Anaerobacillus alkaliphilus: one gene and its partner. The protein of the gene in region 1 interacts with the protein of each later gene in a pairwise test. Links are inferred from orthologs where the notes say so. Each region holds a gene or a part of one and is shown on either strand. Other genes may lie near its edges.

Evidence for each region.
Region 2: the proteins of ezrA (region 1) and ftsA interact in binary tests that used the Bacillus subtilis proteins (3 or more experiments, as listed by UniProt). The link is inferred for Anaerobacillus alkaliphilus from one-to-one orthologs.

What each region holds. Positions count from the first base shown.
Region 1 is NZ_QOUX01000046.1:917,099-933,711, forward strand. Bases 1,007-3,963 are described here. They hold ezrA (septation ring formation regulator EzrA), read right to left. Parts: upstream 3,356-3,963; coding sequence 1,658-3,355; downstream 1,007-1,657. Other genes in these bases: DS745_RS19670 (cysteine desulfurase family protein), read right to left, coding at 1,007-1,060; DS745_RS19675 (hypothetical protein), read right to left, coding at 1,220-1,549; refZ (forespore capture DNA-binding protein RefZ), read right to left, coding at 3,608-3,963. Outside these bases: more of DS745_RS19670, read right to left, coding at 1-1,006; more of refZ, read right to left, coding at 3,964-4,228; DS745_RS25215 (sensor domain-containing diguanylate cyclase), read right to left, coding at 4,658-6,997; rpsD (30S ribosomal protein S4), read left to right, coding at 7,483-8,085; tyrS (tyrosine--tRNA ligase), read right to left, coding at 8,220-9,482; DS745_RS19705 (transglycosylase domain-containing protein), read left to right, coding at 10,126-13,029; acsA (acetate--CoA ligase), read right to left, coding at 13,090-14,805; DS745_RS19715 (GNAT family N-acetyltransferase), read left to right, coding at 14,994-15,626; DS745_RS19720 (acetoin utilization AcuB family protein), read left to right, coding at 15,727-16,371; DS745_RS19725 (acetoin utilization protein AcuC), read left to right, coding at 16,341-16,613. UniProt on the Bacillus subtilis protein: Negative regulator of FtsZ ring formation; modulates the frequency and position of FtsZ ring formation. Inhibits FtsZ ring formation at polar sites. Interacts either with FtsZ or with one of its binding partners to promote depolymerization.
Region 2 is NZ_QOUX01000046.1:404,101-413,866, reverse strand. What follows is about bases 6,697-9,509. They hold ftsA (cell division protein FtsA), read left to right. Parts: upstream 6,697-7,369; coding sequence 7,370-8,650; downstream 8,651-9,509. Other genes in these bases: ftsZ (cell division protein FtsZ), read left to right, coding at 8,702-9,509; DS745_RS17170 (small basic family protein), read left to right, coding at 6,732-7,094; DS745_RS17175 (DUF881 domain-containing protein), read left to right, coding at 6,697-6,731. Also shown: murD (UDP-N-acetylmuramoyl-L-alanine--D-glutamate ligase), read left to right, coding at 1-861; spoVE (stage V sporulation protein E), read left to right, coding at 947-2,047; murG (undecaprenyldiphospho-muramoylpentapeptide beta-N-acetylglucosaminyltransferase), read left to right, coding at 2,256-3,347; murB (UDP-N-acetylmuramate dehydrogenase), read left to right, coding at 3,366-4,274; DS745_RS17185 (cell division protein FtsQ/DivIB), read left to right, coding at 4,561-5,346; DS745_RS17180 (DUF881 domain-containing protein), read left to right, coding at 5,330-6,031; more of DS745_RS17175, read left to right, coding at 6,039-6,696; more of ftsZ, read left to right, coding at 9,510-9,766. UniProt on the Bacillus subtilis protein: Cell division protein that is required for the assembly of the Z ring. May serve as a membrane anchor for the Z ring. Binds and hydrolyzes ATP. Also involved in sporulation.

The DNA of each region.
Region 1 (16,613 bases):
CAAAAGTAAAGCTTACCCTAATAGCACTTTTTGCGCGCTCTTCACCTAATCCAGAGACCATTAATATTCGACTAGGTTCAGCTAATTTTGAAGAGCAGGCTGATTTAGTCGAAACATAAATTTCTTTCTTGCTTAAGGCTTGAATGACAACCTCTGGTTTGATCCCAGGTAAAGAGAAATTAACAATATGAGGAGCACCATTTTTAGGGCTATTCAAGATTACAGCCTCAATTTTAACCAAATCGTTTAGTAGTTGCTCTCGAAGTTGGAATAAATGATTTTTATTCGCAACATATCTTTCCATAGAAAGTCTAAGTGCTTTTGCCAATGAAACATAACCAGGAATATTCTCTGTACCTGCACGTAAGTTATATTCTTGTACACCTCCGGTAAACAAAGAAAATAACCTTACCCCCTCCCTGACATATAAGACACCTGTGCCTTTTGGTCCATGGAATTTGTGACCCGAAATTGTACATAAATCAATATGACAATCTTTAAAGGAGATTGGTACTTTTGTCATCCCTTGAACATGGTCAACGTGAAAGTATATCTTTGGGTATCTTTTCAACAACTCACCAACCTCTTTAATAGGTTGAATGGAACCTAACTCATTATTCACATGGATCATTGACACTAGAATTGTATCATCCTTCAATGATTTTTTTAATTCTTCAATATTTACTTCTCCGGATTCATTTACATTAAGGTAGGTAACTTCAAAACCTAACTTTTCTAATTGTCCAAAGGCCTCATAATTAGACGCATGCTCCACATTAGTCGTAATTAAATGCTTTCCACGTCCCTGATGTTCAAGAGCTGTCCCTTTTATAGCTAAATTGTTTCCTTCTGTCCCACCTGAAGTAAACACGATCTCTTTTTTAGACACTTTAAGAAGTTTCGCTATTTGATCTCTAGCTTGGTCTAATAATACCTCTGCTTCTTTACCCAAGGTATGTAGGGAAGATGGATTTCCAAAATACATTTCTGAGACTTTCATATACGTATCAATTACTTCTTTATATGGCTTAGTTGTAGCACTGTTGTCCAAATAAATCATTGTATAACCCCTTTACACTTCCTTCGCATCTAAATATAATATCATATCTAAATTGTTAATAAAATACTATGATGGTGAACGTACCAATACTTTCTTAGTTTTCCCAAATCTCTTCATTTAAGTTAAACTAAAACATTGTAAAGAAAAAAAACCAACAAGCTAATGTTGGTCATTATGAGTAACAATTATTAATAAATCATCAATAGATATGACCCCGTTAGGAGCTATTTTTAACGCATCGGTTTTGGTGATACCGTAATGCATGAAAAGTGCAGCAATTGTGGTTGGCATTTCAGCAGCCTCATGATCGACAACCTCATCCCATGAAGTTTTTGTAAGAACTACTAATTCTTCACTCTGAATTACACTTTCGACCTCTTCTAATTTCGTATACTGTTGCTTATCAGCAAAAACAATAGACCAAATAACGATACCCCATACTGTTAGACATGCAAGTCCAGTTGACGAAAGCAAAACCCATTTTCCCAACCAACACACCTCAATTTCCTTTTCACCATTTTAGCCTCTTATCACATAGAACAGCAAGTATTTTCTTTCATTCCTTCTACATTTTAATAGAAAAGGCTTAGCTATTCGCTAAACCTTTTCTAATGTGTAGTTATTTATTTTTTCTAGTACTTGTGGTTCCAAATCTTCAATGACATTAAGAGCAATTTCTAGTGCCTCCTCGTATTGATAAAGGCGGAATATCTCTTCAGCTCTAAGTAATTCAACATGAACAAAGGTATTATTACTTCTAAATCGATTTCCGTACTGGATCACTCGCTCTGCAGTAAGTGCCATCTCAATAGTCTTAGAGATTACATCATACACATCGTTCACTGTATCTAAGGCTTGCTCCATTGCCTCATTGACATCATTCATGACAAGTGGAATAGTTTCCAACTTAGAATTCGCTAATTGTAAACTTATCTGTGCTTCATCCAATTTAATTAGGACATGCTCTGGCAATCCTGGAATATTACTCTTTTTAATTAACCTTTGTGCTTGCCGGACTTTAGCTCTTAATTCTGTCAACGTTTCATTTGCTTTTATTTCGTCACTACGTAAGGAATTTAACGTTTCGACACATTCATCTAAGATCTCTTTACGAGAGTTCAACTCAGCTTTAAATTCTTCAAGTAATACTTTTATGGCTAGGTTTGATTGTTTATCATTTGCCACCACATCTTCAATGACACTTAGTTTATACACAAGTTCCTTAATTTGCTTTTCAAGTTTCAGATGTGTCTTGATTTCTTCTTCGGGAATTCTGTAACTCAACTTTATCGTCTCAACATCAGCCTTTAAATCATAGAAACCTTTTCTTAATTGTTCTAATTCTTCTCTAACCTCAGGTAGTTCATAGGTTACGTATTGCTTAGCCAAGACTTCTTGTTCAAGAGTTTCATAAACAGTATCAATCTCTTTATAAATATCGTGAACTGCATTGGCAGCATCTTCAATATTTCCTTCCTCAAGTAGAGGTAGCAACTTATGTAAATGATTTTTCATTTCTTGAAGATCTTGCTTAAATGAGAAATGCTCAATTACATAACCATCTTCGTCCATCTCTCTAATTCCTTGAAAGATTTCGTCTAACTGAGAAGGTATTTCTGTTTCAATTTGAACTAAGATTTTAGGAACCTCATCCATTTTCCACTTTTCTATATCTATTTCTTCTTTCATCATTAATAGAATTTCTCTAGCCTCAAAGTAGTTCCCTTCTTTTGTGGCTGCCTCGTATTTAAGGAAAGACTGATCAATGAGTTCTAATCTTTGTTCAAAAGCATAAGCGGTAGTTCCTAAGATATTAAGATTTTGTTTATAATACTTCTTTACATCCTTAAAATGTTTACGGATGTCATCAATTTGTTTACGATTATCTTCTTCACTATTTATTAACAAGTTCACGTCGTCTAACATAGATTGGATACTCTCTTCAATATCCTTTAGTTCCCTCGCTATATTCTCAGACATATTTTTTGCTTTGACAAATCGGTATTTGTTTGCAGCTTCTTCTACATCAAAAAGACGTTCTTCTATGTCTGGGAGCTTTAGTGTAAGAATTTCATCCCACTCGTTCCGCCAACTTTCAAATTTCTTTTCTGTTTCACCAGACATATTTAACCCTTTAATTTTTGCAATTTCATCGGTGACCGGTTTATTCATTATTTTTATTTTCCAACCTTCCAAGCGGTCAACCTCTTTGTAAACTCTTTTTCTTGAAACAGCTCCGTATATGATAATAGTTATGATAACTATTAAAATTGCATAAATAAAATATTGCAGCATTCTTAAGCCTCCATCAACCATTGTTGTTTATGTAATATTCACTAGAAAATTAGATTTTATTTTGTCTTTATCATTAAATTATAAAAATCGATAAATTTCGATATTAACATGATACCATGAATAACAATTTTTGACTTATTTTTTTCAAAGTTTTTCTTAATTTGAACAAAAAAAATTTCATCCTCTTTCTATACGAACTACGCATGAAAAAGAATGAACCCAATTAATTGTTTTTTAGAAGATTGTATGTTTTTAGACAAGGACAGACTTATATAAAAATTCATTAAGCCACTTTTCAATATGACTATAATATTTTTGGCTAAAGTACGTTTCATGTGGATTGAGATGGTAGACTTCACGGATATATTGTGGTTGTGAATACGGCATAGTTACAAGCGCTCGGATTTGTATTGAGGCAAAATCACTAGCAACAGGTCGAAACTCCTTTTGTTTTACTCCTGCTTCAATTATATTTTTCATAAAATGTTTTTCTTTCATAAAGTAAGTCATCATTAGTTCCCTGACTAATGTAGAATCTAATGTTACTTCACGATGCACAAATCTTGCTAGATGATGGTTTTGTTGTTGGTACTTTAATAAGTTTTCTACAACATAAGATAAACAGTCTTTTGCAGTTGAGTTTGCTAGATCACGGTAGCCCTTTTCAGTTATGTTTGTATACTCCTCTAAAAAGTCAATCATTAGCCTTTCCATAAGACCCTGTTTGTTACCAAAGTAATATGAAATGAGGGCAACGTTAACTCCAGCCTTTTCTGCAATTGCTCGTATTGAGGTACCACTATACCCTTTCACGTTAAATAGTGATACTGCCGCTTCCATCACTCTTCGTTTCGTATTCTCACCCTTTTCCACGATACTCACCTCTTATCCATGATATATGTTGTGTTTACGATTTTTTTTGTTACTATAACTTTTCAAAAAAAGTTGGATAAGTCCTGCTATTTCTTATCGACAATAAGACAAGATGTTTCTACATATAGTGATACTTTTAGTTGTCAAACCACTTTTTTCTGCAAAAAAACATTGAAAAAGTCGAAAACAGGGGGCATTAGAAGAATTTATCCTAATGCCCCCTGTCATTTTATAAGGCTGTTTTCGCAAAGTTTGTTTCTTTCGTAAAAATCCCAAATGCCGGATTTTTACACAAATCACTAAGAATTTACCACTAATTTAGTAAGTACTGCTCTTTTCTTACATAATTTATTGGATGATATCTTCCTCTAGATTATTTTTCCGATTATTTTAGGATAAAAAAGCCACAATGTTTACGAAAAGAGCCTTTTATAAATAACATGTGTCCTTATCAAAACTAACAATAACATTTTTTCCAGTACGTTTTGCAGAGTATAAGGCTTTATCAGCATTATTAAATAGTGTTTTAAGTGATTTATCCAAATTGGACTGCTTCCAATGTGAGATCCCACAAGAGATTGTAACTGGTGGTGAGGTTTCTCGAGAGACCTTTTTGCGGATGCGCTCTGCCACAATTGCTCCAACCTCAAGATCTACTTTTGGTAAATAAACTGCCAGTTCCTCTCCACCCCATCTAGCTGCAATATCCGTATTTTTTATATTTTGCTTCAATATATTAGCAACTTGAATAATAATATCGTCCCCTACTTGGTGACCATATACATCATTTATTTGTTTAAAATCATCAATGTCAAATAATAAAAAACACCCATAAGCATCTTTTTCCATAGACACTTGTACTTTTTCGTCTAAAAAGTTCCTAGCATAAAGTCTAGTAAGGTGATCAGTGATCACTAAAGTTTCTAATTCTTCGTGGAGCATGGAATTTGTAAAGGCTAATGTAGAGTGATGGATTAGAGATTGAAGTAACTTAAACTGATTAAATGAAAAATGATAAGCATACTCATGAACGATAAATACAGCTCCTATTATTTTACCACTTTGTACCATTGGTACCCCTATAAAGGACCGTAGTGGCTTTAATAAATATGGAAATTCTGATGATAAATCTCCAATGAACAAAGGATCCTGATTATTTTTAATTCGCCGACAAATCGTTACAATTTCAGATAAATTAGAGTCTTTGAGAAAGTAATTTGAACTCCCTTCAATCACTTCAAATTCACCATTGGGACGAAATAGAAAGAAGCCTATTTCCTGTGCATCAAAAGACATTTTTATTTGATTTTTCATATAACTAATCGTTTCTGATAATCTTAAATTTGAATTTAATTCATGAGATGTGCGGTTTATTAGTTGTAGATCTTCTACAAGTTGCCTCGATTGCTGATATAGTTCAGCATTTTCAATTGCATTTCCGCCAGTGTCTGCTAAAACTTCAATAAAATCTATTTCATGTTGTGGGAATACGAAAGAATTACTTGCCATGATCTTTAACACCCCATAAACGCCTTGTTTTCCACGTAAAGGGGCATAAAGAACAGATTTTCTATCTAAAATGATATCCTCTATCTGAATTTTACCTGTTAGATAGGCGTTAGTTGCTACTTCATTTGATTTGTCTTTTCCATAGCTTAGCTGCATAATTGGGAGTTCATCACTTACTTCCCATTCATGAGAAAGTAGTAGATAAACATCAAAACTCGGAAATACCTGTTTTAAAGCATCTATAATGTCGCTTAAAATTGCACTTACATCCATTGATGAATGAAATTTTTTAGTTACATTTAATAATAGATCTTTTCGTTTTTGTGAATTTAAAACCAGTTCATAATTATACAATTTATAGATAATACCCATTCCATCGACTAGTAAGTCTATCAGATGAGTTTCTAAATACGAACTTATCCTCTCTTGATTAACTCCATAAACAAGAGCAGAGAATAGTTTTCCTTCTTTTACTAGAGGAATGAATGCATAGTCTTCATACAATTCATTTAAGGCTGTAACTCCCATTTGGAGAGGATGATTTCTTACTAGTATCAAATCTTCGTCAACCTTTAACATGTTTAGTGCATTACTAACGTCACTTACTGTTAGTGGATGCTCTTCTATCATTTCTTTTAAACCACCACTATTATCTGTTGAATAGCGTGGAATGAACCTATCCTCAATATGATTTACTAGCAAAAACGTAAACTCACCAATACCAACAAACTCTTTTATTTTTTCTAAAAAAACAGTTATAAAAACGTCAACGTTTTCGGTGTACTCAGTCTCTTTTAAAACCGTAGATAACAGTTGTTCACTGCTTTCTTTCTTCTGTAGCAGCAATAACTTTTGCTTTGTTTCTAATAAATGAGCGGTCATGAGAAGAGTTTGTTTAAAACACAATAGGAAAGTTCGAAGTGATTCATTATTTGCATCAACTACATCTACTATTACACCTAAAAAACCATCCCAAGTCTTGTCATTTTGTGGCAAAATCAATGAAATTACATCAACATGGTAACGGCTTGTAACAACAACCGGAAACTGACCTTTCGTCAGAAAACTCGGCATGCCTTCCTCAACTACTTTAGGAAATCCCGGGGTAGTTTTGTTTGTTACAACGACCTGTCCATTTTCATTAGCCAAAAAGAAGATAGCTGAAGGAATTGTTTTTTGAATTTCATTATCTAGGGCCAATGTAGCCTGGAATATTTCAGATAGATTGACGGGACTATTTTTGTTTCTCTCTATTTTCATGAGCTCACCACCGTTCGCTGAGAATTGATATTGACTTCTTAATTATAGAATATATAGTTATTATTTACTATAATAAACTAAAATTTAACAATTACTGAACTTGAATTTAGTTATTTTATACTAGAGTAGTCATACTTGGTATACTAACAGTTTCTCATGAAATTGCTATTTTTTAGTACTATAAATTTGACTATTTTGCTAACACACCTATGTTAATTTCTCCCGGTATTCTAATCAGCTCTTGACTTTCTATTAGCTAGAACATATACTATTCTTTGTGTAAAATATGACAGCCAAGGTAAACTTCAAATGACCTCTTCTTATTTTATACCTCATTAACTGCGGCTGAAAAGTTTTAATGAGGTGCATTGTGTAACTTCCAGCTGTCGAAGCGAAAGTGCATGAATATAAAATGAGCTTTTGAAGGGATTACTAAGAACTGTTGTTATTTTATCAATATTAAAATAACAAAGGAGGAGTCATTCATGGCTCGTTATACAGGTCCATCTTGGAAATTATCTCGTCGCTTAGGAATTTCATTAAGCGGAACAGGAAAAGAATTACAAAAACGCCCTTACGCACCGGGACAACACGGTCCTAACCAAAGAAAGAAATTATCTGAATATGGTGTTCAGTTACAAGAAAAGCAAAAACTTCGTCATATGTACGGTGTAAATGAGCGTCAATTCCGTCGTATCTTTGATGATGCTGGTAAAATGGCTGGTATCCAAGGTGAGAACTTCATGATCTTACTTGAGTCTCGTTTAGATAACTTAGTATACAGAATGGGATTAGCTCGTACACGTCGTGGAGCTCGTCAATTAGTTAACCATGGCCACGTGATGGTTGATGGTAAACGCGTTGATATCCCATCATACCGCGTTAGACCAGGTCAAACAATTAGCGTTCGTGAGAAATCATTAAACCTTTCTGTAGTTAAAGAAGCTGTAGAAGTGAACAACTTCGTACCTGCTTACCTTGACTTCAATGAAGACAAACTAGAAGCTACATTCACTCGCTTACCAGAGCGTTCTGAATTACCTGCTGAAGTTACTGAGCAACTTATCGTTGAGTTCTACTCTCGTTAAGATGTTGTTAATAAAAAACCACGCCTTTGCGTGGTTTTTTTATTTTATCGTATTTTCTGGAAAATGCAGAGAGAGTAGCTTCCTTAGTGTCCAAACAAAAGTAGTAAATGGCAAGCTAGGCTTGCCATTTACTATTAAGAGCTGTATTTAATTAAGTAATATTTCTTCTTTCCTCGACGGATAATTGTAAACTGTCCCTCAATTCGATCTTCCTTACTAATAACCTTCTCTAAGTCAGTCACACGATCTCCATTTACATAGATAGCACCATTTTGGATATCTTCTCTACCTTGACGCTTTGAAGGAGCAATTTTGGAAGCAATTAATAAATCAAGTAACCCAATTTCCTCTTCTTCACATACGTATGAAGGAACATCTTTAAAACCTTGCTTAATTTCCGCTGCACTTAAGCTAGCAATTTCACCACTAAACAACGCTTCTGAGATTCTAATTGCCTGTTTTAGAGCTTCCTCACCGTGAACAAGTTTTGTTACTTCCTCTGCTAACTTACGGTGCGCACTTCGCTTCTCTGGAGCAGTAGCGACTTCCTCAGTTAATGCATTAATTTCTTCGTGAGTTAAAAATGTAAAATACTTAATAAACTTGATTACATCGCGATCATCGGTATTAATAAAGAATTGGTACAATTCGTATGGAGAAGTTTTTTCTGCATCTAACCAAATCGCTCCACCTTCAGTTTTACCAAATTTAGTCCCATCACTTTTTGTCACTAATGGAATTGTAAAACCATAAGCTTTCTCCTGCTCATCAGTAGATTTCCGAATTAATTCTAGACCAGCCGTTATGTTCCCCCACTGATCACTTCCACCAATTTGCAGTCGGCAGTTTTCCTGTTCAAATAATTTTAAAAAGTCATACGATTGTAAAATCATGTAACTAAATTCAGTAAAAGAAATTCCTGATTGAATGCGTGATTCTACCGAATCTTTTGCTAACATATAGTTGATCCCAAAATTTTTCCCTACATCCCTTAAAAAGGAAATAACATCTAGATTTCCAATCCAATCATAATTATTGACTATTTTCGCTTGATTTTCACCTTCAAAATCTAAAAATTGCGATAGTTGTTCTTTAATACGGTTACTGAATTGAACTACAATCTCTTTTTCATTAAGTGTTCTTTCAGCTTTCTTTCCACTTGGGTCACCAATTAAGCCTGTTGCTCCCCCAACAAGAGCAAGGGGCTTATGACCAGCTAATTGAAAACGACGTAATGTTAGTACTGTTAGTAGATGGCCAATATGCAGACTATCCGCAGTTGGATCAAACCCACAGTACAAAGTTATTTTCCCTTCTTCCAACTGCTTTGTTAACCCTTCTAAATCTGTTACTTGATTAACTAACCCACGATATTCTAAATCCTTTAACAAATCCATTTTCTTTCTCTCCTTCTTAGTTAGAATACATCTACCTAGACTTCTTTCTAAAAGGCTGTTTTCGCAAAGTTTGTTGCTTAAAAATACTAAGAATTAACAACTAATTTAGTTAGTATTGCTCTTTTCTTACATAATTTATTGGCTGATATCTTCATCTAGGGTATTTATCCGATTAATTTAGGGAAAAAGCCACAATGTTTACGAAAAGAGCCTTCTAAAAATAGAAAAAGCCCATCCCAAAAAAGGGACGAGCTATTTAGTCGCGGTACCACCCTTGTTGAAAGTAATTATTACCTTCCACTTCGGTAAAAATAACGGTTTAATCCGTCCTTTACTACTTAACGTAAAACACTGTTCGCAAAGGAAGCTCTTGGAAGTAATTCATAAGCAAGTTTGTACTGGTTTGCACCTTCCACCAGCTCTCTAACAAGTTGTTCCAAATCAATTGTCTGGAACAATACTTTAACAGGGATTTGCCTACTACTGTTGTCCATTCATAGCTTTTACATATTGAATGTATTATTGCTATATTTTTATCAAATATATACCATATTGTCAATGTTTACTTTTTCAGCTGGCTTCATATCCAACAAACGACAATATATGATATAATATTTTGTGAACATTTAGGAGGTATTAATCCATGGATAATAAACGTTCTGATAGACGATTCTCAATACAATCTATCGTAAATTTTTTAAATGGCAAAAAGATTTTTAAAAGCTTTAGAATAACCTATCAAGTAGTATGGAATTTATTATTAATCTTTTTTGTTGGGGTTATTTCACTAATGCTTTTTGTAGGCGGAGCAGGTGCCGGTTTCTTTGCCTCACTGGTTATGAACGAGCCAATTCGAAACAAAGAAGAAATGAGAATGGATATCTATAACTATGAAGAAATTACTGAAATATACTTTGCTAATGATGTTTATTTAGGTGACCTACCATCTGAATTAGAGCGAAGAGAAATTGACATTAAAGACGTATCAGAACACCTTATTAATGCATTTATTGCAACTGAGGATGAATACTTCTTTGAACATGATGGAATTGTCCCTAAAGCTATTTTACGAGCTACTTATCAAGAGTTCTCTAACTCCTCTATTCAAACTGGGGGAAGTACACTAACACAACAATTAATTAAAAACCAAATATTAACAAATGAAGTATCCTTTGAAAGAAAAGCAAAAGAAATTCTTTTGGCCATGCGTCTTGAAAATTTCTTTGAGAAAGATGAAATCTTGGCTGCATACTTAAACGTTGTTCCATTTGGTAGGAACGCAAATGGTAGAAATATTGCAGGTATCCAAGCAGCCGCTCAAGGTATTTTTGGTGTAGATGCAAGTGATTTATCTATACCACAAGCAGCCTATATCGCCGGTTTGCCACAAAGTCCATTTGGGTATACCCCATTTTTATCTCAAGGACGTGGAGTTAAGGAAAATCTTGAACCATCTTTAAACAGAATGAGGACTGTATTAACAAGGATGAGAGATAAAGGTTATATTACGGAAAGAGAATTTGATGCTGCCCTAAAATATGATATTCGTGCAAATTTAACTGACCCGACACCAACTACTCTCTCTGAATATCCATTCTTATTACAAGAAGTGGAACGAAGAGCTATTGAGATCTTTTCTATGCAGATGATGGAAAAAGACGGAGTAATATTAGAAGATATTGAAGAACGCGAAGAACGAATCGCACTAGCTGGTAAATATCGCGAGCAAGCTCGTCGTGATTTACGTCGAAACGGCTATCAAATTTACACAACTGTTAATAAAGACATCTATGATGCACACCAACAAGCTATAAAGGATAGTAGTTTATTTGGTGGAGTAAATGATTTAGGTGAACCTGAAGAAGTTGGTGCAATTCTTCTTGATAACAAATCAGGGGCGATTATCTCTTTCGTTGGTGGACGTGACCATAGCCGTGAGAGCACCAATCATGCTACACAAGCATATCGTCAAAACGGTTCGACAATGAAACCACTTCTTGCATATGCTCCAGCTATGGAATTAGGTTTATTACAACCTGGATATATCCTAGCTGATACAACAATGTACTATAAAAATGAACCAGAAAAGGAAATTACGAACTTTGGTAATAATCACCTTGGTTTGATGACAGCTCGTGAGGCACTTCAACGTTCCAGAAACGTTCCTGCTGTTAAAGCTTTTAACCGTGTTCCGCATGATTACGCTAGAGAAACACTCGAAAAAGTGGGAATTAACAATCTCATCAAAGGTGAGCCTTTTGAACCAACAGCAATCGGTGGTTTACATTTAGGGGTTACCGTAGAACAGAACACAAATGCCTATACAGTGTTTGCGAATGAAGGCAAATTTATAAAATCTTATATGATAGACAAAATTGTATCAAAGGATGGAAAACTTGTTTACCAACACGAGCATCAGGAGAGCGAAATATTTTCTCCACAAACGGCATATCTTACTTTAGATATGCTAAGAGATGTACATGTTCCACCTGGAACAGCACCTGGCTTACCTGGTATGCTAAACTTCAAAACTGACTTAGCAGGTAAAACTGGAACGACGAATAGTGCGTACGATTCTTGGTATGTAGGCTTTAATCCAAACTTTACGATGGGTGTCTGGATTGGATACGATACAAATCGCCCATTAAAAGGAAGAACTGGACCAAGAACTCAGAAAATCTGGGCAACTCTAGCAAATGCTGCCTACGATGTGGATCCAGATTATATCTCACCAACTGAAGGTTTTAAAATGCCTAGTGGGATAGTCAGCCAAATGTTTTGTGGAATTTCTGGATTGCTTCCATCTGAATTATGTCATGAAGCAGGACTTGTAAAAACTGACTTGTTCAATGTAAAATATGTTCCTACAGCAAACGATGATAGCCTTGAAAGAGTAAGATTTGTGATGCTCCAAGGTGAACCATACCGTGCACTTGAGAGTACACCAGAAGAGTTTACTCAATCTGGAATAACGATTAAAAACGAATACTTTGAAGATGAGAGTATCTTAGAATTTATCCCGATTGATTGGGAACGTATTATTCCTGATCGATTTGCAGAGGACAACGGGAAAACTCCTGGACCAATATCCACGGTTTGGGTAGATGGTGATACACTCCTCTGGAGTGCTCACGACGATGAGGATATTGTAGGATATCGAGTATACCGTGCTGCAAGCGGCAGCGACTCATTTGCAGTTGCTAATATAGTTAGGTCTGATCAAGAGCTTCAAATGAAGCTTAATACAGGGTCATTTACCTATAAAGTGACTGCAGTTGACGTATTAGGTAGAGAGTCTTCAGGTTCTCAGGTTGTCTATACCGGAAACTCGCTAGATGCTCCTGGTGATGACGATTTCGATGACCCATCTAATGAAGATGGTCCTAGAGATAGAGATAAAAATAAACCTCCAAAGCCACCTGGTGATGGTGATGGTGATGACGACGACGATGATAATGGCGTAATTCCAGATCCATTAGATGAGCTTACCTATAACCACTCTATAAAGAAATTCTTTCGAAATCTACTCGTTAGTTTTCGAATATAAAAAAGAAAAGAAAGTGCATGGTTTCCTTTTATGAGGACCATGCACTTTCTTTTTAACCGTTTAATCTTCCATTGTAGAAAGATCTCCTGTAGGTAAATCTAGCTCCCACGCCTTTAATACCCTTCTCATAATCTTACCACTTCTTGTTTTTGGCAACTTATCACGGAATTCAATTTGTCTAGGTGCTGAATGAGCAGAAAGCTCCCGCTTAACAAATAGGGTGATTTCTTCTTTTAGTTCATCACTTTGTTCATAGCCTTCTCTAAGCGAAATAAAGGCCTTAATAATTGTGCCACGAATAGGATCAGGGATGCCAATTACTCCTGCTTCAGCAACTGCCGGATGTTCAACCAGTTTGCTCTCCACTTCAAATGGACCAACTCTCTCCCCAGAAGTATTAATGACATCATCAATTCTTCCTTGGAACCAGAAATAACCTTCTTCGTCCATGTAAGCAGAATCTCCTGAAATATACCAACCATTATGAGTAAAGTATTCTTTATACTTTTCAGGATTATTCCAGATCGCACGCATCATTGATGGCCAACCTTTCTTCAAAGCTAGGTTCCCCATTCGATTAGGTGGTAGAACGTTACCCTGATCATCAATAATAGCTGCTTCAACTCCTGGAATTGGCTTACCCATTGAACCAGGCTTTATCCCTAATGATGGGTAGTTACAAATCATCATCGAACCGGTTTCAGTCATCCACCAAGTATCATGAATTCGTAAATGGAACACTTTTACTCCCCACTTAACGACTTCAGGATTTAGCGGCTCACCAACACTAAGAATATGGCGTAATGAGGTTAAGTCAAAACGATTAACTAATTCTTCTCCTATGCCCATTAGCATCCTAAATGCAGTCGGTGCACTATACCAAACGGTAACTCCATACTCTTCTATGGTCTTATACCAATCTTCGGGGTTAAAACGTCCACCGCGAACGACATTAGAAACACCATGAAGCCATGGTCCAAATACTCCATAGACAGTTCCAGTAACCCAGCCAGGATCAGCTGTACACCAATAAATATCATCATCTTTTAAATCGAGTACCCATTTTGCTGTCTGGTACTGCTGTATCATTGCGTTATGTGCATGCATGACTCCTTTAGGCTTTCCAGTTGAGCCTGATGTATAATGAAGAAGCATCCCATCTTCACGGTCAACCCATTCAATTTCTAATTTTTTACTCGCCTGTTCAAATAATGGTTTAAAATTAACCACTTTGTCATTTTCACTTACTTCATCACCAATTAATACGATCTTCTTAAGGTTGGGTAAATTATCTTTAGCAACACGCTCCACTAAATCTGGTGTCGTAACCAAAACTTTTGCAGCGCTATCATTTAAACGGTCAAAAATAGCCGCTTCCATAAATGCTTCGAAAAGTGGCCCAACTATAGCACCTAATTTAATTGCTCCTAGCAAACAAAAATATAGTTCAGGAGACCTTGGCATAAAAATAAAGACTCGGTCACCTTTCTCAACTCCAAGTTGCTTTAGAACATTACCTGCTTTATTTGTATTTTCCATCATTTCTTTAAACGTATATTTCTCACGTCTAAAATCATCTTTATAGTAGAGGGCAACTTGATTTTTCTTGACACCTTGAGCATGACGGTCAATTGCTTCAAATGCTATATTCATCTTCCCAGTCTTATACCAAGAAAATTGTTCCTCAACTTGACTCCAATCAAAGCTTTCCACAACTGTTTCATAATCTTCTAAATGAAAGTCTCCTTTTACAGCAGGAATTATTGGCATTTTCATATATTTCCCCCTCTATACTTATGTTCTATAACAATATATTTATTGTAATATACTTATAGAATTTTCTCAATTGTTTAAATTATTTTAACTATTTATAAGTCAAATTCTCCAAAATGATAAAAAAATCCTTTTTTTCATGTATAATATAGTTAATTTCTATTATTCTTTATTTCTAAGGTGGTGCTTGAATGATACACAAAAAAACTTACAATGCACTAGAATTAAAAGCAGGACAACATACGCTAATTATTGAAGGACCTATCTCGGCAAAGGAACTTGCTTCCTATAAATTTCACGAAGGTTTAGTAGCCTTTAGACCAGCTCAAAAACAGTTTCATGCTCTACTAGGCATTGCCGATCTACCAGAAGGGCGAATTATCATTGCTAGAGACCATGACACCATCATCGGATATGCAACATTTATATATCCGGACGAATTAGAAAGATGGTCCGAAGCAAACATGGACAACTTGCTTGAATTAGGTGCCATTGAAGTTGCTGCACCTTATCGTGGGTGTAAGGTAGGTAAGAATATGCTCCGGGTCTCCATGATGGATGACGCTATGAACGATTATATAATCATTACAACAGAATATTACTGGCACTGGGATTTAAAAGGTACTGGTTTATCTGTTTGGGACTATCGTAAAGCTATGGAGAAAATGATGAATGCAGGCGGATTAGTCTGGTTTGCAACTGATGATCCTGAAATCTGTTCTCACCCGGCAAATTGTTTAATGGTCCGAATTGGAAATAGAATAGATCAGGACTCAATTCAAAGATTTGATAGGATTCGATTCCAAAATCGCTTTATGTACTAATAAATGAGCTGTAGAATTTGGTATTACCTCATGACTTAGCACTTCCCAGAAAAAATTCTACATAAAAAATCTTAATCCATGATAGGGGAGTGAATTCTAAATGATTGTTGAACAAATAATGAAACGAAATGTCATAAAGATATTAGATAGCTCTACCATTAATGAAGCACATGAACTAATGAATGCAAATCGCGTTCGCCATTTGCCAGTTGTCAATGAAACTGATGATCTAGTTGGAATAATTTCCGACCGGGATATTCGAGATGCCAGGTCATCTGTTTTTGATACAGAAGAACATCTTGATTATTTTGCAAACCCTGTTTCAAAGATTATGATAACAGATGTCATTACTGCACATCCTCTCGATTTCGTTGAAGATGTATCTTCTATGTTCTATGAACATAATATCGGTTGCTTGCCAATTGAAGAAGATGATAAATTAGTCGGAATCATTACAGAAACTGATATTTTACACACACTCGTACAACTAATGGGGGCTCATCAGCCTAGCTCGCAAATTGAAGTGCTAGTAGAGAATATTGCAGGAATGCTTGCGGAAATAGCTACAATTATTAAAAAACGCAATATAAACATCACAAGTGTTTTGGTATACCCAAGTCAAGACTTAGAAAAAAAAGTACTTGTTTTCAGACTACAGACGATGGATCCACGGGGGGTTATTTCTGATATAGAAAGGGAAGGCTATAAAGTCTTATGGCCAAACTTACCGGGGATGTCATTATGAAGAATGCCGCTTTTATTTATTCTGAAGAGCAGCAAACCTACAAATTCTCTAATGATCACCCCTTTAATCAAAAACGTCTCGATTTAACGTATGATTTACTTGGTAAATGTAATGCCTTAAAACCAGAAGACATTATTCCACCAAGATTAGCAACAGATGAAGAGCTATTACTTATTCACGATAAAGAATACGTAAACGCTGTCAAACTTGCAAGCAAAGGAGAATTAAGACCATCAATGGCT
Region 2 (9,766 bases), 510 kb from region 1 along the record:
CTTGTAACAGAAGTTTCTAGTTTCCAGCTCATGGGAACTGAGCTCTTCCATCCGAAGATTGCTGTGTTTTTGAATTTATTCGATGCCCATCTCGACTATCATGGTACTCGTCATGAATATGGTTTAGCTAAGGCAAAGATCTTTGCTAACTTAACGGAGGAAGATTTTTGCGTTGTGAACGAAGATGATGCAGAGGTTATGAAACTTTCTGAGAATGTAAAAGGGAAAAAAGTAACATTTTCTGTGCAGAAAAAAGTTGAGAATGGAGCTTTTATTGAAGATAACCAAGTGTATTTTCAAAATGAGCAAATCATATCGGTTGACAAAATCGTATTACCTGGCAAACATAACTTAGAAAATATCCTTGCAGCAATTTGTGCGGCAAAGCTAGCAGGTGCAAAAACAAAACAAATAGTTAGCGTTCTAACAACATTTGCTGGTGTTAAGCATCGCACTCAATATGTGACTACAATTATGGATAGAAAGTTTTACAATGACTCAAAGGCTACGAATATGCTAGCTACCAAAGTAGCAGTTTCAGCCTTCCATCAACCAGTCATATTACTAGCTGGTGGATTAGATAGAGGGAACGAATTTGATGAATTAATTCCGACATTAAAAAAGGTCAAAGGCGTTGTATTGTTTGGAGAAACGGCTTCTAAATTACAGCATGCAGCCCAAAAAGCAGGGTTGGGTCTCATAAAAGTTGTCAACAATGTTACAGAAGCTGTAAAGGTAGCCTATGAATTGTCGGATACTGGAGATGTCATTTTACTTTCACCAGCGTGTGCGAGTTGGGATCAATTTAAGACGTTTGAAGACCGTGGAGAAGCTTTTATAGAAGCTGTTAATAATCTATAAAATAATGGACATGTTTTTGTGAGCTTGGCATAGAAATAGGTAATAGGGGCTTGCCCAAATTCAAGAATGAATGAGGTGTTCCACATTGCCTAAAACGAAATCTACACCAGACTTTGTTTTAATCATTACAACTCTAGCCTTGTTAACTGTAGGGATGATCATGGTATATAGTGCTAGTGCTGTTTGGGCAACATATAAGTTTGATGATGCATTCTTTTTTGCAAAAAGACAGCTGTTTTTTGCAGGGCTAGGGGTCATTGCTATGTTTGTAATCATGAATGTTGATTATTGGATATGGCGGAAGCATTCTAAACTCATCGTTATCATTTGTTTTATCTTACTAATTATCGTACTAATTCCTGGAGTAGGATTAGTTCGAGGTGGAGCGCGAAGTTGGTTAGGAGTTGGAGCCTTTTCTATTCAACCTTCTGAGTTTATGAAATTTGCTATGATCGCTTTTCTCGCGAAATACTTGTCTGAAAATCAAAAGAACATCACGAAATTTAAACAGGGCTTATTGCCGTCACTATCATTAGTTATGCTTGCTTTTGGTTTAATTATGTTGCAGCCAGATCTTGGTACAGGTGCAGTGATGGTCGGGACTTGTATTGTGATGATTTTCGTATCAGGAGCAAAGATAAGCCATTTTGTTGGGCTTGGGATGATAGGCTTAGGTGGACTTGTAGCCTTAATTATTTCAGCACCATATCGGATGAAACGAATTACATCTTTTTTAGATCCGTGGTCTGATCCACTAGGAAGTGGTTTTCAAATCATTCAATCACTTTACGCGATTGGCCCAGGTGGATTAATGGGATTAGGGTTAGGAGAAAGTAGACAAAAATTCTTTTATCTACCAGAACCTCAAACGGATTTTATCTTTGCCATACTTTCAGAGGAACTAGGCTTTATCGGCGGTACGTTTGTTATTTTATTATTTAGCATACTACTATGGCGTGGTATCCGTGTTGCTCTAGGTGCTCAAGATTTATTTGGAAGCTTGCTTGCCATAGGGATCATTGGGATGATTGCTATTCAAGTGATGATAAACATCGGTGTAGTTATTGGGCTAATGCCGGTAACAGGAATTACGCTACCATTTTTAAGCTACGGTGGATCTTCCTTAACACTTATGTTAGTCGCTGTAGGAGTATTATTGAATATAAGTAGATATGCGAGATACTAAGTGCGAATTATAAATTAGGAATTATGAATTGTGAATTATGAATGAGAAGGCTTCGTAGCTTTTCTATAAAACAATTGAACATTCACAATTCATAATTGCCCCTCCAAGGGGGCTTTTTTCTTTTTATAGGTGATATTTAGTGTTAAATTAAGATATAATGGAGAGATGAGAAGATTTTTCCTTTTCGCAAATGGAGGTGTTTGTCATTATGAGAGTGATCGTTAGTGGTGGTGGGACAGGAGGTCATATTTATCCTGCCTTGGCTTTGATTAAAGAAATACAAAAACGAGAACCGAATGCAGAATTTTTATATATAGGAACTGAGAAAGGACTTGAAAGCACCTTAGTTAAACGTGAAGGGATTGCTTTTAAAACCATTCATATTACAGGCTTTAAAAGAAAATTATCTTTAGATAATGTAAAAACCGTTATTCGCTTTTTAAGAGGGGTAACTAGAGCCAAACAACTCATTAAAGACTTTAAGCCAGATGTTGTCATCGGAACTGGGGGGTATGTGTGTGGTCCTGTCGTTTATGCAGCAGCAAAACTAAAAATTGCAACGGTTGTTCATGAACAAAATAGTGTTCCTGGCTTAACTAATAAGTTCTTAAGTAAATATGTAAATAAAGTGGCAATTTCCTTTAAAGAATCGAAGAATTTTTTTCCGAAAGAGAAGGTTGTTTTTACAGGTAATCCTAGGGCTACTGAGGCGGCGTTAGTTGAGGAAAAAGATCGCTTAACAGATATGGGATTAAGCAAGCTGAAAAAAACAGTTTTAATTGTCGGGGGTAGCAGAGGTGCTAAACCTATAAACGACGCTTTCTTAGAAGTCTTAAGAGATGCTGGCCAAAGAGAGTATCAATTTCTATATGTTACCGGTGATGTTCATTACCAAAATGTGATGAAAAAAGTGGAGGAGCACGGAAATCCACCGAATATTAGAATAGAACCATTTATTCACAATATGCCAGAAGTTTTGAAAAATGTACATTTAATAGTTGCTAGAGCGGGTGCTACTACTTTAGCTGAAGTAACAGCTATTGGATTACCAAGCATACTAATTCCTAGTCCTTATGTGACAAATAACCATCAAGAGAAAAATGCCAAGTCCCTTAGTGAGAATGGGGCAGCAGTAGTAAAGTTAGAAAAAGAAATGTCAGGAGCGATCTTGCTTAAAGAAATTGACGAGATCTTACTTAACGAGAGTAAATGGAAGCAAATGCATGAGGCATCGTTAAAACAAGGGAAACCAGAAGCAGGACGAGAAATGTATGAGCTAATGAAAGAGTTAGCAAAATAATAGAATTTGGAGGATTATATGGATCGACTTATAAAAAAACTACAGGAAGCAAATGTAGGCCAATTGCGAGTAAATGAACCTTTGGCTAATCATACAACTTGGAAAATTGGCGGTCCGGCCGAAGTTCTTGTCATACCGAAAGATATTGATACCTTAATTACTACTTTCAAAATAATTAATGAAAGTGGCTACCCTCTGTTTATCCTTGGAAGAGGTTCAAACCTTTTAATTTCAGATGAGGGTGTTAATGGAATGGTAGTTAAGATAAGCGATTGTTTAGATCATTTAGAAGTTAATGGTGAAGAAATCCGAGTTGGAGCTGGGTTTTCTTTGATAAAATTAGCAACCATGATAAGTAAGCAAGGATTATCAGGACTTGAGTTTGCTGGTGGTATCCCAGGATCCGTCGGTGGGGCAGTCTTCATGAATGCAGGGGCACATAAATCAGATATCTCAAATATCTTAACTAAAGCTAGAATTCTTTATCCAGATGGTACGGTAAAATGGTATTCCAATAAAGAAATGGATTTTTCCTATCGAACTTCTAGGTTGCAAAAAGATGGTGGTATTTGTATTGAAGCTATCTTTCAATTGCAAAAGGGTGAAAAAGAAGAAATTGTAGCAGAAATTCAGAAAAATAAAGAATATCGTAAGAAGACGCAACCATGGGATTATCCTTGTTGTGGTAGTGTTTTCCGTAATCCATTGCCAAATCATGCGGGGAAGTTAATTGAGGATGCTGGCTTAAAAGGATTTACAGTTGGTGGGGCGCAAGTATCTGAGATGCACGCTAATTTTATAGTAAATATTGGTGATGCAAAAGCAAGCGATGTTTTAAAATTGATTGATCATATAAAAGCCGTGGTTTACAGTAAGTTTCAAATTGAACTTGAAACAGAAGTAGAGGTAGTTGGGAATAGAAAATAAATGTAAAAATCTTGTTTTTATGTTACATTTAATAGTGCAAATTGCATTTTTGAAAACGGCATATGTTGTATGCCGTTTTTTTAAATTTTTTCTTACGAATTACTTGTTTACAAAACAGAGAGAAGCTAAGATAATAATATATCAATGTTGTCAATAGTTTGTTATTTATTGCACTTACGTTTTAAATTTTAGCTAAGCTTTTATAAGTTAGTAACCAGATTAAGTAGAATAACTTCAGTCTCGTTTACTAACCGTCTAACATAGCATACATTGGAGGAAGGTTGTTATGGATCAGCAAAAGGTGATAACCCTTGAAGATCGAATTCCAAAGCTTAGAATTCAAAGAAAGCAACGAGCAAATAGACGTTTAATCTTCTATTTGTCATTCTTTTTCCTGTTATTACTAACAGTTATATATTTTCAATCACCGTTAAGCGATGTAAAGGAAATTGTCATCGATGGTAATCGCTATGTTTCAGACGAAGCCATTATAAATGTTAGTAGACTTGAGGAAAGGACAAGCTATTGGGGATTAAATAAGCAATTGATTGAAGACGAGGTATCCTCTATCATTGAAATTAGTGACGTGAAGGTGCAAAGGATATTCCCAAACACAGTTAAGATCACTGTAAAAGAATACACAAGAGTTGCTTATTTAGTTGCGGAAGGAAAGTATTATCCTATTTTAGAATCTGGGAAAATCTTAGACAAAGAGGAATTCTCACAACGGTTTCCGACTGATGCACCGTTATTAATAGGCTGGAAAACAGATGATGAGTTGGCTGAGATGGCAGCAGAACTAAGCTACCTACCCGAAAGCCTAATTCATCGAATATCAGAAATATACTTTACGCCTGTCCAAGAAGATCCACTTAGGATTACACTATATATGAATGATGGATTTCAGGTGAGCTCAACAATACGACATTTTTCGCAAAGAATTGGAGATTATCCCGCAATTGTAAAGGAATTGGACCCGAATATAAAAGGGATCATTCATATGAAAATGAATCCTTATTTCGAACAATTCCTCGATAATGAGGAGGAAGAAGAAAGTGAAAGTGAAGGGTAATCATGTCATCCTCTCAGTTATCTTGATCATTACGGGATTTATTATTGCATTATCTTATCAATTTGCAAATGAAGTCCCTAAAAATCAGGTAATTACAGAGAGGCAATGGAAAAAAGAAGACGAATTAAGAAATCAAGTGTTATTTGAACAATCAGTAAACCGTAACCTAGCTGAAGAGTTGCGTGCGATACAAGCAGAAATTACTGGGATAGAAGAAGAAATCGCTATACAACAAAGGACTTATTTTAACTTAGTAGAAGATTTAGACAAGCTTCGTATGGCTACAGGTACCGTAGGCATAAAAGGCCCAGGAATAGAAGTTACATTAACGGATGCACAATATGTACCTGACGGAGATAACCCTAACTTTTATATTGTTCACGAATTTCATATTCAAAAGGTTATACATGAATTATTAGTAACACAAGCTGAAGCAATCGCTATTAATGGGCAACGAATATCACATCGATCTTACATTCAATGTGTGGGCCCTGTAATTCGTATTGATGGTAACACTTCCTTTGCTCCGTTTGTGATTACTGCAATTGGTGATTCGGCTAAATTACACGATTCTCTTCATTTGCCAGGTGGTGTAAGGGATCAACTACTCTCTGACCAAATAGAGGTGAGAATTGAAAAGAAGGATCTTATTATGATGGACCCTTACTTATCAGATAGAGGGTGAGTTTAATATGAAAGATAGAGTTATTATATTTTCAATCGTTACAACCATTATTGGTTTTATGATCGCTATTCAATTTAAGACGACCAATGAACCTGTTGTTCGAGATACTCGAGATATTTTACAGTTACAGCAAGCTTTGCGTCTTGAAAAAGAACGACAGCAAGAGCTTAACCAAGAAATTCAGAAACAACTAACTCTCCTAAACCAACTTCAGGAGAAAGAAAACATTGAAGATGTTATGATTGATGCTTTAAATGATTTGAAGGAACGGGCGGGATTAACCCCTGTGAGTGGAGAAGGAATTATCTTGGAAATTAAACCAATGTATACTGACTATGGTTTTGTTCCTCAAACTGTTCCTCCTCATTTATTAAGGATTTTAATTAATGAATTAAATATCTACAACGCTCGTGATATTGCAATAGGAAACCAACGAATTATTTCTACTTCTGCCATTCGTGACGTAAATGGTGTCACCCATGTAAATGCAAGAAGAATACCCAATTTGCCGTTGAAAGTGAAAGTTCTTGCTAATGATGCAGAAAAATTGCATCATGAAATGATTGTTTCTCAATCGGTGGAATACTTTGCAATTGAAAATTTAAGCATAACATCGACGCCAATTAATTTCACTACGTTACCTGGTTATGATCAAGCACTACGAGTTCGATATTTACAGCCAATAAAGGAGGAATCATAAATGTGGTTACCGGTTATTGGGCTGCTTATAGGTCTGCTTCTAGGATTTTGGACAGAATTCAGGATCCCTGACGCTTATACAAACTACCTATCAATTGCAGTTCTTGCTGCACTTGATACACTATTTGGAGGAATTAGAGCACATTTGCAAAATACGTTTGAAGAAAACGTGTTTGTAACTGGTTTCTTTTCAAATATATTGTTGGCTGCAAGTTTGGCTTTTCTAGGCGTGCATCTTGGTGTAGACTTATATTTAGCTGCAATTTTCGCCTTTGGAGTTCGCTTATTTAATAATATCGCTGTAATTAGGCGGATCCTTCTTTCGAAGTGGACAGCGAGAAAAGAAAATGAATCTGAAGTTTAAACCTGACGACTCTGAAGTTATTTTAAAAAAACAAATTATTTTTATGTGAAAAAAAGGGGAATGAAGAGTATTTGTTGAATAATTACTTAATGGATAGAGAAAAGTTTACTGGTTTTTAAGCGTGATTTTTCTTATACTGTTCATAGGGAAATATTTTTCTTGATATTGTAACAAAATACTTTTCTTTTCCTAATATTTACTAAAGCTTAAGTTCGATTATTAGGGTAATATGAATGATAATAGAGAAGTTTATTTATTGAAGGAGGTGCCAAAGAATGAACAACAAAGAGACTTATGTTAGTTTAGACATCGGTACATCCAATGTTCGAGTAATCATTGGAGATATTGCAAACGGCTCATTAAATATCATAGGTGTAGGTAATTCAAAAGCAGAAGGAATAAAAAAAGGTTCTATTGTGGATATTGATGAAACAGTTCGATCCATAAAGCGTGCAGTTGAGCAAGCTGAAAGAATGATTGGCATGTCTATAGAAAATGTGATTGTTGGTGTATCTGGCAACCATATTCAACTTCAACCATGTCACGGAGTTGTTGCTGTTTCAAGTCCTGATCGCGAAATTGGCGAAGAGGACATCAGAAGGGTAATTGATGCTGCTCAAGTTTTTTCACTACCACCAGAGCGAGAAATTATTGATGTGATACCAAAGCAATTTATTGTTGACGGTCTAGATGAAATTACTGATCCAAGAGGAATGATAGGTGTTCGACTAGAGATGGAAGGAACCATTATTACAGGTTCTAAAACAATCTTACATAACTTATTACGCTGTGTTGAAAGAGCCGGCTTAAATATTGCAGATATTTGCTTACAACCACTAGCAGCAGGTTCAGTTGCTGTGTCTAGGGATGAAAAAGGTTTAGGAGTTGCCCTCGTTGATATTGGTGGTGGTTCTATGAGTGTATCGATCTTTGAGCAAGGTACACTACAAACTACTACAGTAATACCTGTTGGTGGCGACCATATAACAAATGATATTGCGATTGGCCTCCGGGTTTCTACTGAAGAAGCTGAACGTGTGAAAGTTAAATATGGACATGCCCATATTGAATTAGCATCAAAAGATGAGACCTTTAAGGTTTCAAAAATTGGTAGCGAGTTAAAGGAAGAATTTTCCCAATATGAGTTATCATATATAATTGAACCTCGCATAGCTGAGATGTTACAGTTAATAGAAAATGAGGTTTATAGACTTGGCTATGGAGACTTACCAGGAGGATTTGTCCTAACTGGTGGGACGGTGAAAATTCCTGGTTTACTTGAGTTAGCAAGGGAAATCCTACAAAATAATGTGAGGGTTGCTATTCCTGATTATATAGGAGTACGTGAACCTCAATTCACAACTGGGGTAGGCTTAATACAATTTGCCCATCGTAATAGCAAAATACAGGGCAAGGAAGTAGCTGCCACGTTAGGAACTATCCAAGTTGAAGACAAGCAAGACAGAAAAGAGGCTCCTGCTAAAAAGAAGGATGCACTTCAAGGTCAAGCTGTTAAAAAGAAAGTATCAAGTTGGTTTAAAGTATTTTTTGAATAACCATAATTTAACTGAAATGATATCGAGACATGATCGATTGGGGGACCTTATATGTTAGAGTTTGAAATGGATATGGACCAATTAGCGAAAATTAAAGTCATCGGAGTTGGCGGTGGCGGTAGTAACGCTGTTAATAGGATGATTGAAAACGGCTTACAAGGTGTAGAGTTTATTGCGGTGAATACTGATGCGCAGGCTCTTCATCTTTCGAAGGCGGAGCATAAATTACAATTAGGTGGGAAATTAACACGTGGATTAGGTGCTGGTGCTAATCCAGACGTTGGAAAGAAAGCGGCAGAAGAAAGTCGCGAACATTTAGAAGGAATTTTGTCTGGTTCGGATATGGTCTTCATTACTGCTGGAATGGGTGGTGGAACTGGAACAGGTGCTGCACCAGTAATTGCAGAAATTGCTAAAGAAATTGGAGCTTTAACTGTAGGTGTTGTTACACGTCCGTTTACATTTGAAGGAAGAAAACGTTCTAGTCAAGCGGCTGGTGGTATCAGTGCTCTTAAAGAAAAAGTAGATACCTTAATTGTTATTCCAAATGACCGTTTATTAGAAATTGTTGATAAGAATACACCAATGCTCGAGGCTTTCCGTGAAGCTGATAATGTATTAAGACAAGGTGTACAGGGTATTTCCGATTTAATTGCAGTTCCAGGGTTAATTAACCTTGACTTCGCTGATGTGAAAACGATTATGAGTGATAAGGGTTCTGCTTTAATGGGAATTGGTATTGCAACAGGTGAAAATCGTGCGACAGAAGCTGCAAAGAAAGCTATTTCAAGTCCATTATTAGAAACGTCAATAGATGGTGCACAAGGTGTACTAATGAATATTACTGGTGGAACAAATTTAAGTTTATATGAAGTACATGAAGCTGCCGAAATCGTTTCTTCTGCTTCGGATCAAGAAGTTAATATGATTTTTGGTTCTGTAATTAATGAAAATCTTAAAGATGAGATTGTAGTTACCGTTATTGCAACTGGCTTTAATGACGAAGTTCCAAAAGTGGCAAGAACACAAAATCAAACTCAAGGGAAACCAGCTGCTACAAAAAAACCGGTTGCTCAACAACATGAAGAAAGCTCGTATTCAACGGAGCGCCAACCT